DNA from 3 places in the Spongiibacter taiwanensis genome. Region 3 is predicted to be linked to each of the others. Evidence: predicted binding sites of a transcription regulator. Region 3 holds the regulator's gene; each other region holds the start of a gene.
What was found. Region 3 encodes LexA, which represses DNA repair genes until DNA is damaged. Its sites were predicted from a motif close to ACTGTNTNTANANACAGT; they were not measured.

Region 1 (4,170 bases), 330 kb from region 3:
CCCTTGGCAATGGCGGGCAATCGGGCGGAGATTGTCGAAACGGTCAGCGCGCTGACCCGGCATATCGGCTCGACCACGGTGACTACGGTGGCGGGGTTGATTCCCCTGATTCTTTCGATTGGCGGATTTTGGCCACCCTTTGCGATCGTATTGGCGGGGGGAACGCTGCTCACCACCTTGCTGTCGCTGTACTTTGTGCCCGCCGCCTTCCTGGTGCTGCGGCGCCCCTATGTATTGCAATTACTGCAGGACAAGGCCTGCAGCAGCACGGCGGGAGCGCCGCCGTCAGCGCCGCTGCCAGGCGGGCAGCCATCGACTCAGCGATGAGGTGAATTTGCTCCTCAGGTGGTGACAGGGTTTACTGTCGTCCGATTGGTCTGCGCTACCAGGGCGGGCCCTTGGGGCAGCATCTTGCTGAGACCGTATACCGCGATCGCGCACAGGGCGATGGTAAACAAAGTAGCGACCCAAATAATGCCGGTGCTGGCACTGGGGTCGTCAAGATGCAGCGCGACAATAATGGGAGCGCCCAGCCCCGCGTTGGCGCCCATCATGGTAACCGGGAAAATCAGCAACAGCCCCAACAGTCCCCATTTGCTTTGCACGTTGCGCCAGAAATAGGTGGCGGCCAGGGTAAAGATAATGACCTGAGTGCCTTCCAATACGCCAATCACCAGTGGGTAGTTCCAGATTCTCAGCACATAGGGACCGTAGTAGGTGTATACATCCACGCCGGTGCCGATGACCTCGAAAACGCAGGATGCGGTGATTTCGGCAAGCCAGATAAGGCCGAGTAATTTCGGGGTCACCCGGCCTTCGTATAGGGCGCGACCGGCATAAAGGCATGCTGTGGCATAGAGAATGATGTAGCCACTGTGAGTCCAGTTGGGCTGCACGATGCCGAAGGCGGTGAAGTGGGAGAACATGGCCCCGGGCTGGCCGTTGTGAACGTCGTAAAACCAAAGATCAAAGGCAACGTCGTAGAGGGGTTCTATATAGGCACCCACCCCGGCAGCAATAATGGCGAGCAGATAAAAGGGGGTGCCTTGCCTTTTGCCCATGCGAATCGCAATCACGACCATAATCAGCACAATGGCCCAACTGCCCCAGGTAAAAACATGTTGCCAGGCAAGGTTTAGTTCGTGGGCGAGAACCTCTGGTGGCATACGACCCATAGTGTTTTCCTTATTCGAGTGAGCTAACGTGGCGAGATTAAATTATAATTGATTTCAATATCAATTGAAGCTGTAAAAAGATCGTTGCGAGCAGAGGGGAGGAGTGTTGAGGCCGGAGCGGCAGATCCGTGGCGGTGGCGAATTGGCTGCCAAACAACCGGGGAGTCAGGGCATTAGCAAAGTGCTGAATAGAGGTGTTGGCAGGCGCGGCCGCCTGCCAATTGCCAACCATGGTGGTCTGTAAGGCGCTTAGGCTTCCTTGGCCAGCGGCCGGACGTTGTCGGCCTGGGGGCTGAGCAACTCTTCCAGCGCCTCGGTTTTGCCTTTGCATGCCTGGGCGACCAGGTCTTTATTCTTGGCCAGCAGAATGCCAAATTCTTCGGCCTTGGCTTCATCTACTCCCGGAATCTGCTGCAGCAACAGCTGACTGAATTTCTCGCCCAGCTCCAGCATTTTGTCGTATTCGTCGGCTTCTTTTTTGCTATCAAACATGGTGTTATCCCTGTCACACATCCACTTGGCCACAACTGCCATGGTTTCACCTCGTCGGTTTAGTGAGTTTTATATACTGTATGTGTGTACAGTATATCGGTTTGCGGCGTTGTGCAAGGGTGACGCAGGGAAGGCGGCCAGTGCTCCGCAGCTGCAAAATTTTTAACGACAGCTTGCGCTGAAATTTAGCACTTCCCATTCGAAACCCTGCTATCGGGTGGTTCTGAAAACCTGTAAGTAACCACGCTTATCCTGACGGCTTCGGTCTTCAGGCTTGGTGCCTCAGGCTGCCTTGTTCATTAACTGCTGTGTATTGACGCTTTGCTATGAACATAATTTTGGACACGTGTCCTTCCTGCTGACCCGGCGCAAGGTTCCCTTCGCGCCATCTCCCGGTCGACGTTGAAGTGTTCGGGTAGTGCTGCGGCTGGGATTTGTGATTGTTGCATTTTTGTGATCTAGTTCACATAACGTAGGAATTAAAGCGCAGTGCAAGGCGCTTTGTATTAGTTCTCAGGAGTCAGCGCCCATGAATGCCACTGTCAGCTTGCTGACGCAGTACCACCTGAAGTTACTCGCGATTTTGTCGCTGTCGGTCATTTTTATTTCTTGTGGTGGCGGTGGCAGCTCGGGGTCAAAGAATGGCCCGGAGCGTTTTGTTGTCTCCCCGGGTTTGGAGCGTAGCGTGGTTTTTGCTGACGGCCAGGGAGAGCTCGTTCTGGATGAGTACGCGCTGCTTGAAGAACTTGAGTTGCAGGTCAGCGTAACGGATGCGCAGGAAAGTGCTTTCTCAACAGCGATTACCCTGGCGCCAGTCAACACTCAACTTCGAACACCCTCACGTTTGAGAATGGTTCTACCTGAGCAGTTTGGGGCTGATCGTCGCCTGGTGATTGCACGGCAAGAGGCGAAAGGATGGCGCCCCCTGCTGAGCTCTGTAGTGGAGTCGGGGGCTGTTGAGGCGAGCATCACAGAGCTTGGCCGTTACGCTGTAGTCGAGCTGGAGCCTCTGGTGGTCGATGGCGCTATCGGGCCTGATTGCCAGGCAGAGGAGGCCCAACAAGAGTTGCGCTTTGTCCATGTTGCCGATCTGCATGCGCGTTACGGTACCGCCGACCAGCTCTTCAGCCGAATCAAGTACTACCGTGATCAGGCGGCACTGGAGTCGCCTTACACTATTTTTACCAATGGTGGGGACGACTTTGAAAAAGGCAGCGTGGCTGAAATTAACTCCGAAGGGGCCGCAACTGTAGAGGTGACCAGGCTGATGGCCTTTGACGTCAGAGTGGTTGGTAACCACGACTTTGCCTGGGGGAGTGACCAGTTGTTGGCACATACCAACGACCCTCAGGCCTTGGTTTTGTCCAGCAACAGCCTTTATCGCGGCGAGGATGAGGGCTATGCGGGTCGCGACTTTGTTGCTCTTCAGGTTGGCTGCCTCAAGGTTGGCTTTTTTGGGATGACCTCCGTGCCCTGGAACGAGTTGGATGAGCCCTTGGAAGACGCGCCAATTCCAGATTTTCTGCCCGATGTTGAAATGAACTGGCACTGGCAGCAGATCGCCGCTGGGGCGGTGTATCAGTATCGCGATCAAGTCGATGTTCTGGTGATGCTGAGCCATCTTGGTCGTACCTTGGACACCCGTCTCTTGCAGGATAATCCGGGCATCGACCTGGCATTAGGCGGCCACTCTCATCAAGGTGTCAGTGCCGTTGAGTTGGAGGGTAGTCGCCTGGTGATTCAGCCGGATTTTTATGCCGATGGGCTGACCGATATCCGGCTGCAATACTTGCTGAATAATCGTCAGATAGCCTCCCATGATATTCAGAACATCGATGTTAGAAGCATTGCAGGCGTGGATGATGAGGTTGCCGTGGGGATAAACGCAATCATGGCTCGCTATGCGCCCGATGCCCGCCTTGAAATTGCGTTATCTGAAAACTTCCCGGTGGGAAATGATATTGTGGATCTGGCGGCGCGGGCGGCCATGTACCACCACAATGCCGATGCGGTCATGCTGGCACCCAATACGGTCAATGAGGCAGATCGTTGGTTGCCAGGCACCTTGACTCAAGAGGACTTTCATCGGGCTATTTCCGTAGAACGGCAACCTTCTGATACTCCCGGTTTTACCAGTTTTTATTCTATTGAGGTGACTCGGGAAGAGCTCCTGCAAATGCAGCAGGCTCAGGCTCAATGGCGCGTTGTTGAAAAGGATAATCCGGATTCCGAATTCGCGCTGAAACTGGTTTTGCAAAAAGGGCCAGCGCAAAACCTCTCGCAGTTTTTTCCCGATCTGGCAGCGCGTGATGCGACCTTCCTGTCCGAGGCGTGGCAGAGTCTCGATGTCTACGCCAGGCACCGCACGGCAGAGTGCTTGCACCTGGATTCTGATAAACGGCTTAATGCCTGCGAAGACGACGAAAAAACCACGGTATGGCAATTTGACAGCAGTGCCGATCCGCTTGGGGTGAAGGAGGGGGGCGCAGAGTTATCCTACTTT
Region 2 (4,170 bases), 430 kb from region 3:
TGCGACATGGCCCGCACCACTGGGCCCAGAAGTCGACCACCAATGGCACCTGCTCGTGCTGGAGGAAGCGATCAAACCCGGCATCGTCCAGGGCCAGACTCTTGCCCTGAAACAATGGCGCTTTGCATTTGCCGCATTGGGGCTTATCTTGCAGCCGGTCTTGGGGAAGCCGGTTAATGGCATAGCAACCGGGGCATAAGGTCTGAACGAGGTCCATTGGCGAGTGCTTCCCGAGTCAAAAATAAATGGGCCAGCATCTACGCGTACCCGCACCAACAATGCTGCCCCGGACAAGCCGCGACGCAACACATGACGTCCGCCGCTAAGTTTTCTGGCCGAGGGCACCTCGAGTATTTCGGCAATGGCTCAGCCGACCATGTTGCCCGGCGTAGGGCCGGGCAAAAGAGAAAAGGCTTGGCAGCTGAAATCAGGAGGTGGCAGCGCCCTACTCACATCACATTGAGCGCCCTGCCACCCCGCCGTGTTTATCGGCTGCGTAGTATCGACCGCGAGGCGGATTGACGCTTGCTGACAAGCGTCGACGACCCACTGGCGAGCGATTATCCCGCGGTTTTAGCGGGCGCCTTTTTCTTGGCTGGCGCTTTTTTCTTGGCGACGGCCTTTTTGGCAGGGGCTTTTTTGGCGGGCGCCTTTTTCGCCGCGGCCTTTTTCACCGGCGTTTTCTTCGCCGCTGGTTTGGCCTTCTTATCAAACTCCTTCGCGGCATCCTTAGCTGCTTTCGCCATGGCTTTTGCCTGACGGTAGTCCTCGCGCAGCTCTTTCATTTGCTCACGCCCCATGATCATCAGCGCCTGGGCATCCAGCTCGAGCTCTTTGGCCGCCGACACCGCAGAGTGGGCACGATCAAGCTGCTTTTGCACCCGCGCATCGACATTTTTCTTGGCCTTCTGCTGCAGCTCTTTCAGCTTGTCCTGCTCGGCTTTCAGCTTTGCCTTGGCCTTATCTGCCTGATCCTTGGCTTTATCGATGGCCTTGTTGGCATCGGCCATCAACCGTTCTCTCAGCGCTTCGACCTTCTTCTCTAGCGCCTCAATTTCCTTCTTGATCAAGGCGACAGGGTCCATCTTTTTACTTGCCATCTTTGCTATCCTCTCGACATAAATTTGGCCGACGAAGTAGGCCGCTCGCTTTCAATCTTCGGACCCAGGCGGGCTGATCAATTTTTAGCCTTACCGGGGCTGGGTTAAACATAGCAAATTTTGCGGGAATGAACACAAGGTCCGGACAAAAAGCCGGGAAAGGAGAACAGGAATGACTGAAGACCAGCAAACCGCCATTGAGGCCGCCGTATTTCGCCGGCTGCTCGCGCACCTGGATGCAAACAAAGAGGTACAAAATATCGACTTGATGAACCTGGCCGGATTCTGTCGCAATTGTCTATCCAAGTGGTATGTAGCCGCCGCGGAAGAACGGGGCGAATCAGTGGACTACGAGGCGGCCAGGGAGCGGGTGTACGGAATGCCCTATTCTGAATGGAAGGCGAATTACCAGCCTGAAGCCACCCCGGAGCAACTGGCGGCCTTCAACAACAAAAAGGACTGAGCAGTCAGCGGGCTTACAGCCCGCCATTGGGGATAAAGCGATTGTCGCTGTTTTGCCGAATCCAGATCAGGGTCTCCCGCGACAGTCGCTCACCGCGCAGACGCAGGACTTTGTTGAGCGCGATCACCGGCGAAGTCTTGCCAGCCTCCCAACCGGGCAGCAGCATTTCCGCGCGGGTAAAGAAACGAATCAAGGCGACCAGGTCTTCGTTGCTGAAATCGGTCACGGCCGACTGCCATTGCTCCAAAGAAAGTTGCATGTAGTTTGCTTTGTCGCGTATTTCATCCGCGCTCAAGCGGGTCGGCAACGCCTCCAGGGCGTCCTGCTGACTGATCGCGAGACATTTCTGCAGCCACTCCCGATCAATTTCCAGCTCTGCCCGGGATGATGCCGGTGTCCAATCACTCACGCTCATGCCATTTTCCCCTTCTCGCCGACCGCCAAACACTGCCCAGATTATACGCACCCAGACCGGTGACAGCACAGGGCGCATTTGCTAAATTCTGTACGCATATACAGTACCGCAATCGGCAGGGGCGCCGCCCGAGACAATGCGAAAAATCATCCACTGCGACTGCGACAGCTTTTATGCCTCTGTTGAAATGCGCGACGACCCAAGCCTGGCGACACTGCCCCTGGCCGTCGGCGGCGCCTCGGATCGTCGCGGGGTTATTGCCACCTGCAACTACCTCGCGCGCAGCTATGGCGTGCGCTCGGCAATGCCAACGGGGCAGGCAAAAAAGCTCTGCCCTGACCTGCTTGTGATTCCCCCCTCAATGGAAAAATACCGCAGGGTCGCGCTCCAGGTTCGTCAGATATTCGCTCGCTATACCGAGCTGATCGAACCGCTATCGTTGGACGAGGCCTATCTGGACGTCAGCGACAGCGACCATTGCCAAGGCAGCGCGACGCTGATAGCCCAAGCGATTCGACGGGCCGTGGAAGCGGAAGTAGGGATTACCATTTCTGCCGGAGTGGCACCGAATAAATTTCTCGCCAAGGTGGCCAGTGACTGGAATAAACCCAATGGTCTGAAGGTGATTCGCCCCGACGAAGCAGCGACCTTTGCCGCCGCACTGCCGGTTGAACGAATTCATGGCGTTGGCAAAGTCATGGCCCGCCGCTTACACGAGGCGGGGTTGTTTACCGGTCGCGATTTGGAAGCCCTGTCACTGCCCGAACTGGTCACCCGGTACGGGCGCTTTGGTCAGCATCTTTTTCACTGCGCCAGAGGAGAAGACAACCGCCCTGTTGTTGTCAGCCGGCCACGCAAGTCGGTGAGCGTCGAACACACCTATCGGGAGGATATCGAAACCGAGGAGGCCGCCCAGATCCAGACCCAAGCCCTACTTGAAGAGCTGAAGCAGCGGCTACAGCGCAGCAATACAAATATTGACGCTATCTGTGGCGCTTTTGTAAAACTGAAAAGCCGGCATTTTCAGATTACCACGGTGGATCGTCGGGTCGATGCGGCAGTGCCACCGTCAGATGTTTATCGGGATTTACTCAGCCAGGCCTGGCAGCGGCTAAACATGCCCGTTCGACTTATCGGCCTCGGTCTTCGATTTAAAACAGAAGAGCACGACGGCAGCGGGTTTAAACAGCTGCCACTGGAATTTCAATGACACTCGGCAGCCGCACAAAAAAAGGCCCGCTAATGCGGGCCTCAACTTTCGGCAGTGATGCTAGAGAATATCACCCAAGTTCATCAGGTTGGTCTCACCATTGCTGTCTTCAACGCCGTCATTGTCGTTGACCATCAACACATCGCCATTCTTCAGCAGTGCGGTACCCTCGATTTTTTCGGTGACCAGACCACCCAGCGCCTGCATGCCTGGCAATACATCCCGGATCAGGCTCTTTGTCACCAAGTCGCCATCATTCAGGCCGGCGACACTGAAGCGGTACAAGCGTTTAATGGCGGCATCGGGACCGCCCTGGTTATCCCGTTCGATTACCATAAACTCGTCGTCACCAATGGCCGTGATTTCTGACAAGCCTACCCAGCCACCGTTTTGTGACTCGACTGCATCGAGGGGGTAGAACAGGAAGCGCCAGCTATCGCCGGCGATATCGTAAATGCCGATTCGCACATTGGTTTCGCCCTGCCAAGCCCGCTGGAAGGCGACATACAACTTACCTTCAAACTCTGCTACACCTTCAAAGCCGTTGTTACGCTGCAGCGCGTTTACCCCATCGGGCAGAGTCACTACGGCTGTGATCACCCCTTTAGCATCGGTTTTTACCAGCAAATTCTGACTCGCCACTGGACCGTCAACAAGGTTCCCAGAACCTTCAGAGGCAATCCAGAAGCCGCCATCGGCCGACTTGGCAATGCCCTCAGGATCGATATTCACCGTCTTGTCGGCGTTGATCGCCCCGGCCGGGCGAACACCAGCGGGTAAGGCTGCCAGGATGTCATTGCTATCCACCAGGTAGGTCTCTTTGTTGATCACCGCAGGGCTGCTGCTGACGTCGAGGGTAAAAATGCGGTTTTGCAGGTAGTAGCTGTCATCCACGGCGTAAACCAGTTTGCTGTTAACCGGATCAGCCGACAGGCCTGACAGGGCCGCCCAGGGAATCGGCGTGCCATCGATGCGGTCTTGG
Region 3 (4,170 bases):
GCCGCAAAGCCCACGGCAATGCCCCCAATCCCGCCAAAAGCCAGCACACCGGAAATGCTGTACCCGAGGTTTTGCAGCACCATGAGGCTGGCCACGATGATCACCGTGCTGCGCACCAGCTTGCCCAGCGCCATCACCGTGGTTTGATCGACCGGCTCATCGGCGTTGCGGTATTCGTCCGACAGCAGGCGCCGCTCGACCTGACGCACCAGCGACACCAGGAACCAGGCCAGAATCAGGACCACCCCCATTGCACGAGCCGAGGACAGCAGCGGGAAAATTTCAGCATCGGTGGAATTGCCCACCACCTCCAACACGTAGCTCGCGCCCACCGCCCAGAGCATGAGGATCAAAGGCCGGCGGCTGGCTTCCAGCAAGGAGTCGTCCCACAGGTTGTGGGTTCGGGCAAATCGCACCGCCAGGCGTCGCAAAAAAGCGCTCAACAGCAGATTGGCGCTCAACACGACCAGCACCGCGATAATGACCTCGCCCATCCAGGGATACTGTTCTGGCTGATATTCGGCCCACCACTGCTGCAACATGCCCTGCTACCTCCGCTGCCCGGTTATTCAGATTGCTTACTAAGGGTGGCAAATATATAAAAAACCAGCCTAAAAAACCCATTACTTTTTTGGGACAGGAAGATTAAGTTTGACCCATACACAAAAATAACAGGTGTAAATAAAGCGAATTCACGCTTTTTGTCTTTTGGGTATTAGCATCGAAGCACCTCGGGAAAATACAGACTCGGCTAACACAGTAGCTGTGTTAGCGTTAGTTCAGGCTCGCATGTTGGAGGAAACAATATGGCCGCTGTAAGACCACAGGTAGGACGCTGGTACAAAGAACTTGAGATGGGACAGGTATTTGAGGTGGTTGCCATCGACGATATGGGCACAGTCGATGCTCAGCTCATTGATGGCGAGCTGTGCGAATACGACAGCGAGAGCTGGCGTCAGCTGACACTGGAAGCCATTGAAGAACCGGAAGATTGGCGCAACGCCTTTGAGTTGAGCGACGACGACTTCCGCGATTGGGACGACACCATTGTTCCAGAAACGTGGACCAGCCCGCTCAATGAAATCGAGTCCGACGTCATTAACGGGATTCTCGACGATTACTGAGTAAGGCCCCGACTCTCCCTCCCTGCTCCCGCCATCTTCGGCGGGCCTGCCGCGCTGTTTTCATCGCCAGCACCCCTTGCCATCCCACGCAGCAACTCGCCTCCAGCTTGCTGTAGTGCTTGTCGCAAAAAGAAGGTTGCACACCTGTGATTACTGTATATACTCACAGGTACTGTATAGATAACCAGATACCGAGACAGCGCAAATATGGAAAAGCTAACCGCAAGACAGGCTCAGGTTCTGCAACTTATCCGCAACCATATTGATGACACTGGCTACCCACCCACCCGGGCCGATATCGCCAGGGAACTCGGCTTTCGCTCAGCCAATGCTGCCGAAGAGCACCTCAAGGCCCTGGCCAGAAAGGGAGCAATCGAAATTATTGCCGGCGCCTCCCGGGGCATTCGCCTGCCGGAGTCACAGGGCATTCCTATCATTGGCCGGGTTGCAGCGGGTAACCCCATTCTGGCAGAGCAAAATATTGAAGATTACTGCGATATGCCCGCTTCGATCTTTTCTCCCAGCGCGGACTACTTTCTTCGTGTTCGCGGCGACAGCATGATCAACATCGGTATTTTCAATGACGACTTACTGGCCGTGCACCGTTGTAACACCGCGCTGAACGGCCAGATTGTGGTGGCGCGCATTGATGATGAAGTAACGGTAAAACGCTTCAAGCAGCACAAGAACAAGTATCAGATCAGCCTGATTGCCGAGAACGATGACTACGCGCCCATTGAAGTAGACCTGCGTGAGCAGGATTTTGCTATCGAAGGGCTCAGTGTTGGCGTACTGCGCCGGGGGAATTAATGATGTCTAACATTGAACAGCTGTCTTTGTATCAAGATCACGCCAACACCAACAGCAGTGCTGCCCTCAGCGCGCCCCGTCCAGAGCGGCGCGAGTCTAGCAAGCCAGATGAAGCCAACATGCTGGACCAGGCCAGCGGTCTGAACGAAATCAAATTGACAGGCAACAGCCATATGGCCAAAGCCCTGCTTGCCGGAGTGTTGCTGGAGTTGAGCGGTAGCTCGGATCAACGCTGGGTATGCTGGGTTGGACCTCGCCCCCTGAAACCCCTGCTCGACGCCGGCAGCAGCCTCAGAGGCCAGCGAATTCTTCAGGTGGTTGCCCAGAACGACAATCTTTGCCAAATCGCTGCCAGGGCGCTGGAAACAGGCCGCAGCCATACCGTTGCCTTGCTGGTTAGCGAGACGCTCAGCAGCGCTCAGCAGAAATTGTTGTCAGATGCCGCCCGGGCGGGCAGTGCAGAGTGCCTGATTATTCGAATGGCGTAATGACGCCCGGCACCCATTGGTAATTAATGCAGGGTCTTTGATGTGTCCATGTCGAGGGTGTCGACTTCGTCTTCTTCCTCGGCGTTCAAGGCCGCCTCATCGTCCATCACCGCAGCGGCTTCAAGCCCTGCCTGAACCATAGCGCGGGCTACCTCCAGGCAAGATCCGGTGATATGACGCCGAGTTTCGTCGGAAAACTGGATTACAAGCAAGGGCTTCTCGTCACTCTCTGCTTTCTGCAGGACGATATCGCCGTTCGCTAATTCCACCAATTCAAGATATGACAGCACAAACGATTCCTTGGTCATTGAGGCCCCTCATCAGGCGCCGTAGCCGGTAGTGTACCAAATGGCATTGCAACGCTGCTAATTTTGCTGGCCTGCAAAATGGGCGGCGTGGCACTTGGCTTACACGCGCTGCTTTCAGACTACGCCCACTGACGGGGGACAGGCAAGGAAAGATGGTGATGGCGGTCAGGCGCAGCGGTGCGCGGCACCTCGATTTTGCGACCCTCAGTACTCCATCAGCGTCGCCCGGTGGCGATTGATGATACTGAGCAATTCGTCGTACCACTGTTGCAACTCATCCACGTCGCGGGAGTGGGTGGCCAGGCTGTCCCGGGCGATCAGACCAGAAACTTCCGCCGTCATTACCGCGCCCGGCGCATTGATAAAAGTCTCGCTCACCATGGCCTTGAGCCAAGCGGTGTGGCGCTCCCGGTCGGCCAGCTCCACGATTTCCGGCGGCATCTCTCGGCCTTCAAAATCCCGGGCAAAGTAATTTCCGGCAGGCAATTGCTGAGGAAATTTAGGCTGTTGGGTGATCATATCGGCAAGGTGGGCGCGGTAGGCCAGCTGTAATTGCCAAACCACCGCATCGGCCATCGCCCTGGGGTAATGGCCACCCCAGTGGGCGCCGCCCTCCTCTGCAAGGGCGGCGAGAAACTGCTTGGCAAAATGGGTATGCAGATTGCACTGCCCGCGATAGGACTCTCTCATTGCGCGTGTCCCTCCGGTTACTTGGCCGACTTTTTGGCTTTGGCGTTTTTATCCCGCACCTGCCATTTGCCACCCTCGTAAAAGGCCGACCAGCCCGATGGCTTACCGTCGACTTCAGACTGGACATACTGCTCTTTGCTCTTGCGGCTGTAGCGAATAACCGTGTCCCTGCCCTCGTCATCCTGCACCGGCGCAGAGAACAAGAAAGTGTACTTAGGATCAATCTCGGCCTTGTGAGGAAGAATCTCCTTCACCAAGGGCGCGCGGGTCTCCCGATTACGCGGGAAGCCACTGGCGGCCAGAAACAGCCCCGAAGCACCGTCGCGCAGGACGTAGTGGTCGTCGACTTTCTCGCACTGGAGTTCGGGCATGTCGACCGGATCCATCTTCGGCGGCGCGGGCTCGCCGTTCTTGAGCAACTTCCGGGTGTTTTTACAGCTTTCGCTGGTACAGCCAAAATACTTGCCGAAACGACCGGTCTTCAATTGCATTTCCGACCCGCACTTGTCGCATTCGATGGTCGGTCCTTCATAGCCCTTGATTTTGAAGGCGCCCTTCTCAATTTCAAAGCCGGCACAATCGGGGTTGTTGCCACAGATATGCAACTTGCGACCTTCATCAATCAGGTAGCTTTCCATGGCGGCATTGCAGATCTTGCAGCGGTGCTTGCTGCGCAGTACCTTGGATTCCGCCTCGTCATCTTCGCTATCGATGCTGACGAACTCTTCACCGGGAACGAGATTGATTGTT

Region 1: NCG89_RS00110 (YebG family protein) is a predicted target of LexA. The motif match lies at 1,743-1,760, and genes of this name have one in related genera.
Region 2: dinB (DNA polymerase IV) is a predicted target of LexA. The motif match lies at 2,066-2,083, and genes of this name have one in related genera.

Annotation. Positions count from the first base shown of each region.
Region 1 is NZ_CP098455.1:23,968-28,137, forward strand. It holds gene NCG89_RS00100 (efflux RND transporter permease subunit) at 1-327, shown strand, start outside; gene NCG89_RS00105 (hypothetical protein) at 342-1,175, opposite strand; gene NCG89_RS00110 (YebG family protein) at 1,425-1,709, opposite strand; gene NCG89_RS00115 (metallophosphoesterase) at 2,197-4,170, shown strand, end outside.
Region 2 is NZ_CP098455.1:784,875-789,044, forward strand. It holds gene trxC (thioredoxin TrxC) at 1-217, opposite strand, end outside; gene NCG89_RS03805 (hypothetical protein) at 561-1,100, opposite strand; gene NCG89_RS03810 (DUF1244 domain-containing protein) at 1,273-1,563, shown strand; gene NCG89_RS03815 (hypothetical protein) at 1,577-1,978, opposite strand; gene dinB (DNA polymerase IV) at 2,115-3,188, shown strand; gene NCG89_RS03825 (esterase-like activity of phytase family protein) at 3,249-4,170, opposite strand, start outside.
Region 3 is NZ_CP098455.1:357,157-361,326, forward strand. It holds gene NCG89_RS01815 (mechanosensitive ion channel family protein) at 1-542, opposite strand, end outside; gene NCG89_RS01820 (DUF6763 family protein) at 807-1,124, shown strand; gene lexA (transcriptional repressor LexA) at 1,332-1,934, shown strand; gene NCG89_RS01830 (hypothetical protein) at 1,934-2,422, shown strand; gene NCG89_RS01835 (hypothetical protein) at 2,446-2,730, opposite strand; gene NCG89_RS01840 (hypothetical protein) at 2,935-3,420, opposite strand; gene topA (type I DNA topoisomerase) at 3,438-4,170, opposite strand, start outside.